Regions from separate parts of the Minwuia sp. genome, predicted to be linked through region 2. Evidence: riboswitches for the same ligand, from Rfam matches in the RefSeq annotation. Region 2 holds a riboswitch; the other holds the start of a gene.
What was found. A riboswitch is a leader RNA that binds a small molecule or an ion and turns the genes downstream of it on or off. The one in region 2 is predicted to bind cobalamin.

Region 1: linked by a shared signal. The riboswitch ahead of ACMVY4_RS11605 (HupE/UreJ family protein) and the one ahead of ACMVY4_RS07170 (HupE/UreJ family protein) in region 2 are both predicted to bind cobalamin.

The regions. Positions count from the first base shown of each region.
Region 1 covers NZ_CP180352.1:2,396,851-2,399,302, reverse strand. The annotation lists gene cobW (cobalamin biosynthesis protein CobW) at 1-641, opposite strand, end outside; gene ACMVY4_RS11605 (HupE/UreJ family protein) at 724-1,359, opposite strand; cobalamin riboswitch at 1,395-1,613, opposite strand; gene ACMVY4_RS11600 (SDR family oxidoreductase) at 1,680-2,384, opposite strand.
Region 2 covers NZ_CP180352.1:1,508,086-1,510,537, reverse strand. The annotation lists gene ACMVY4_RS07180 (copper resistance system multicopper oxidase) at 1-78, shown strand, start outside; gene ACMVY4_RS07175 (copper resistance protein B) at 82-786, shown strand; gene ACMVY4_RS07170 (HupE/UreJ family protein) at 871-1,533, opposite strand; cobalamin riboswitch at 1,570-1,784, opposite strand; gene ACMVY4_RS07165 (hypothetical protein) at 2,374-2,452, shown strand, end outside.

The DNA of each region.
Region 1 (2,452 bases), 890 kb from region 2:
CCATGACTGGCCCTGATCACCTTCACGCCGTCGCGCATGTCGGGTTTGATCTGCGCCATCACACGCTCGATGCCGTCCTCGGCCAGCAGATCGGCCTTGCTCAGCACGACGATGTCCGCGCAGCCGAGCTGGTCCTCGAACAGTTCCGAGATCGGCGTTTCGTGATCCAGCATCTCGTCCGCCGAGCGCTGGGCGTCCAGCGCCGCCTCGTCATGGGCGAAGCGGCCCTCGGCCACGGCCGCGCCGTCAACCACCGTCACGACGCCGTCGACCGTCACACGGGTGCGGATATCGGGCCAGTTGAAGGCCTTCACCAGCGGCTGCGGCAGCGCCAGCCCCGAAGTCTCGATGACGATGTGGTCGGGCCGGTCGGGGCGCTCCAGCAGCGCGGTCATGGTCGGCACGAAGTCGTCGGCCACCGTGCAGCAGATGCAGCCATTCGCCAGTTCGACCACGTCCTCCTCGCGGCAGGTCTCCTCGCCGCAGCCCTTCAGCACTTCGCCATCGACGCCGAGGTCTCCGAACTCGTTGATGATCAGCGCGATGCGCTTGCCGTTGGCGTTCTGCAGCAGATTGCGAATGAGCGTCGTCTTGCCCGCGCCGAGAAAGCCCGTGACGACAGTCGCCGGAATCCTGGACATGCCAGCCTCCGTGAAATGGGAAACAGGGTGGTCCGGCCCACGCTGGACCGGACCGTCAATTGTTCGTGGCGCGCCCGGGCGATCAGCCCAGGATCATGCCCTCGACATTCTCGAACAGGAACGCGAAGCCGACGCCGGCGATCAGGGCGCCCGCGATGCGCGGCTGCAGCGCCTTCGTGTCCGCCGCCCGCCACACCAGCGTCACCAGCGCCATGGCGCCGAGCGCGATGGCGTACTGGGTCATGGCGAAGCTGGCGAGATAGGCGACCAGCGGGGTCGTCTCTGCGCCGATGATTGCACCGCCATAGGCAAAGCCGTGGAACAGGCCCGCAACGCCGAAGAAGGCCATCTGCGGCAGTGCGGCCATGCGGCGGCCCGACAGGATGAACGCGCCCAGCGCGACCACCGAGGCGGAAATGAAGAGCTCCGGCAGCGGCAGCATGACGCCGGCCACGTGCAGCATGCAGCCCGCCATGGTCGCAATGACGAAAACAGCCGGCGTGAAGAAACGGTAGGCGGAGAACGCCGCCACCAGGCCGACAGCCAGGATGAAGGCGAAATGATCGATGCCGATCATTGGGTGTCCGACGCCGGACAGAAAGCCGTGCCAGAAGGTTTCCGGCGTGCCGCCGCCCAGCGGGTGATGCGCCTGGGCCGCGGTCGCGGTCAGGGTGATAACGGCAGCGCCGAGGCCGGCGCGGTTGAAAATGCGGTTCATGTCTTGCTCCCTCTCCGCCCCACCGGCGGATAAACGGTTTCCCTCATTGCAGCGGCAGGTTTCCTGGCTCGCGTCTCGGCCGGACCGCCCCGCCTTCCCGAACCTTGCGGCCAGTGGCGTGATGGGGCGTCCTCGACGCTTACAGTTGCGGGGGCAGCCACGGAGTTGGTCCCTGATGGGTACGCCGCACCGTGTTCCCTTGTTACACCGCCTGCCCGTTCGGACACGGCGGAACCGCTGCAAGACGTCATCGTGGCGAATGCGGCTGGAGTTGGCAAGCGTTTCAGCGTCCTGCCGCGTCGCGGCGGGGACAGAGCCCGTCAGGAAAGCAGCCAGCCACCGTCGACATCGACCGTCGTGCCGGTGACGAAGTCGTTCTGCACCAGGAACACGATGGCCTGCGCCACTTCCTCGGGCCGGCCGGCGCGCGGGATCAGGTGGTTCTTCGTGGCGTTGGCGTACATCTTCGCACGCTCCTCGCCCTGCAGCGGCACCATGGGCGTATCGATCTGGCCCGGCGCGACGGTGTTGATGCGCTTCGGCGCGATCTCGCGGGCGACGATACGGACGAACTGCTCCACCGCGCCGCCGACCGAGCCGATGGCGATCTGGCCGGGCTTGGCGTTCCGCGCCGGCGTGCCGCTGACCAGCACGATGGCGCCATCGTCAGGCAGATGTTCCGTGCCGAAGCGGACGACGTTGGTGTAGCCCCAGAGCTTGTCGAAGGACTTGCGGTAGCCGTCCATGTCCATCGACAGGAACGGGCCAACGGCGCGGTCGCCGCCGGTCGCGGCGCTGATCAGAATGTGGAAGGGCGCGTGGTCGGCGAAGAGCTTCTGCAGCGCCGCCTCGTCGCGGACGTCGCACTGCGCCAGCGTGATGCCGGCAGGCACATCGCCGGCCCGGTCCGGATTGCGGCTGACCGCGATCACGTTCGCGCCCTGCTCTGCGAGCATCTTCGATGTCGCCAGCCCGATGCCCGAGGTCCCCCCGAACACGATCGCCTTCTTGCCCTTGATGTCCATTGCCATCTCCCCCCGGGTATCTGCTATCGGCGCAAGCTATCAGGCGGACGGCCCGCGCAACAAGCCAG
Region 2 (2,452 bases):
CGGAAAGTGATTGTCGAAGGCGGTCCGGCTGACGAGCAGTCATCCCGTGAACACTCAAGTGTTGGCGGGAAAGGCTGATCCATGCAGAAGCTGGTGAAACTGGTGGCCGGTGCGATTGCACCGGCCCTCTTCTGGGCGTCTCAAGTAGCGGCTGAGCCGATTGTCTGGGGCATTCAAGTCGAACAGGCTGAGTATCGTATCGATGAGGGTTCGGATGTCTTTGCCTGGGATTTCGATGCCTTCGTGGGCAAGGATGAGTTGAAATTCGTCATGCGCAGCGAGGCTGAATACGCGACAGCGGAAGACAGCTTCGAAACGCTGGAGAATCAATTCCGGTTGCAGACGCCTGTTACAGACTTCTTCGATGCTGTGGTGGGCTTGCGGCTTGATACGCCGGAAGGACCTGACCGACTACATGGCGTGATCGGTCTCCACGGCCTGACAAAACAGTGGTTCGAGGTCGATGCGGATTTGTTTATCTCGGACAACCCTTCGGCCCGGTTCGAGGTTGAGTATGAGGGTCTGATCACCAATCGGATCATCTTCGTGCCCAGCATCGAACTGGACATTCCGTTCGCGGACGATCCCGCTGTGGGCAATGGCGCTTTCGGGCCTACGCTCGAAGTCGGTGGACGGCTGAGTTACGACCTCGTTGATCGTCTCATCTCGCCCTACGTCGGTGTTCACTACGAACGCAAGTTCGGGGCAACAGCGGACTTGGCCAGAGCCAACGGTGAAGAAGCCGGCACGGTGTTCTTCGTGATCGGCGCACGCTTCATCTTCTGAAGCGAGGGTAAGATCGCAGTCACTACCGCAATTGCGCGATTGGCTGGCCCGTCAGGTTACGCGCGCCAGCCAATCGCCATGTGCTTAGGCAGCAAGCCCCAGCATTGAGAAGGCGACGCCTTCCAGGTTTTCGAGAACCAGGAAAGCACCTGCTCCGGCCACCATCGCGCCGGCAATGCGAGCTTTCACATCGCCGGCCTCAGCGACCTTGACGATCCGCTCGAACAGCAATCCAGTACCCAGCACAATCGCCAACTGAATCACGCCGAGACCGATGAGGTAGCCAACAAGAACCTGTGCACCCATGGCTGCTTCCTGCGACGCAATCGTGTCGCCAAACGCAGAACCGTGGAACAGGCCGAAACCCGCGAACAGCAGTACAGCGGGCAGGGTCGCGAGCGCCTTGCCGCGCAACAGGGCACCACCGACAACGACCAGCGAAAGAGCAATCACCAGCTCCTTGGCCGGAAGCCCGAAATTCATCGACATTGCAAGGCAACCGATCAGCATTGCCGCGATATAGGCCGCAGGCGCTGCAACACGGCGCGCCGAAAACAGAGCCGCGACGCCAACTGCGACAACAAAGAAGAGATGGTCAAAACCGAGTAGCGGATGGCCGATGCCGGACAGAAGGCCGTCTGCGAAGCTTTCCATTGGCGCGCCTGCCAGCGGATGATGCGCGAATGCGGTTCCGGGCACCAACAGTGCGCTAACCGCACAGCTATACCGGACGATACGATTGCTCATGTTCTTACTCCTGATTCCGTCTCACCCGACGGTGTTTGAGGACATTGTTCCAGTGGCAGGTCTCCTGGCTTGCGTGCTTCAATTCAACCCTTGCCTTCCCAGAATGATCCAGTGGCATTGTCGGGTGACACCACACGCTTACAGTTGCGGGGGCAGCCATGGAGTTGGTCCCTGATGGGTACGCCGCACCATGTTCCCTTTTCATCCGCCGTTCTGTTCGGTCTGACGGAACCACTCGCTCGACCGCCCCAGAAAGGCTTTGTTTATGCAAGGCGGTTCTTTTCGAAATGAACAGCTTTCAGGGCCGCTTCCGATGGGTTCATAGTCTTTCCGAAGCACAACTGATTTTCATCGCACACAAGAAAAATGCGTCACCGACCTCGCAACATCCAACTAGCTGTCTGCCGACCAGACGATTTGAAACCCGCACTCCGTTGCCGGTGTCAGCGGGACAATTTGCAAGTGTTTGAAGGATATGTTGGTCATTTGGCGGTAGCAGGACCGAATTCTTGAAACGGCGCCCCAGCGCCAACAGCCCAGCGGGATGCAACGGGGCGGCGAGTGCAACGGAGAGCCCCTTGCCGAGGACCGCGTAGCGGCCGCAGTCAAGCGGCGTGGTATTACCACGCACAGCTTGCGCGAAGCGGATTGTTCTGCCGCTATATATTGTGCTCAAGGGGTCTGTGAATTTCGGATGACCCGCCACTGATTTCCGGCAATTTCGCCGTTATCTGATTCTGCCACCGTTCGGGCGGAAATGAAATTCCGCCGCCACATCCCCGGCCGATATCTGAACTGGAGCTATAGGTCCCACTTCCGCAAACGGAACTGGAGACCATCATGGTCCACACCCCCTTTGACATGCTGACGAGCGGGAAAGGCGTGCTCATCACCTGCGCGCTCGTCATCCTTTGCAGCT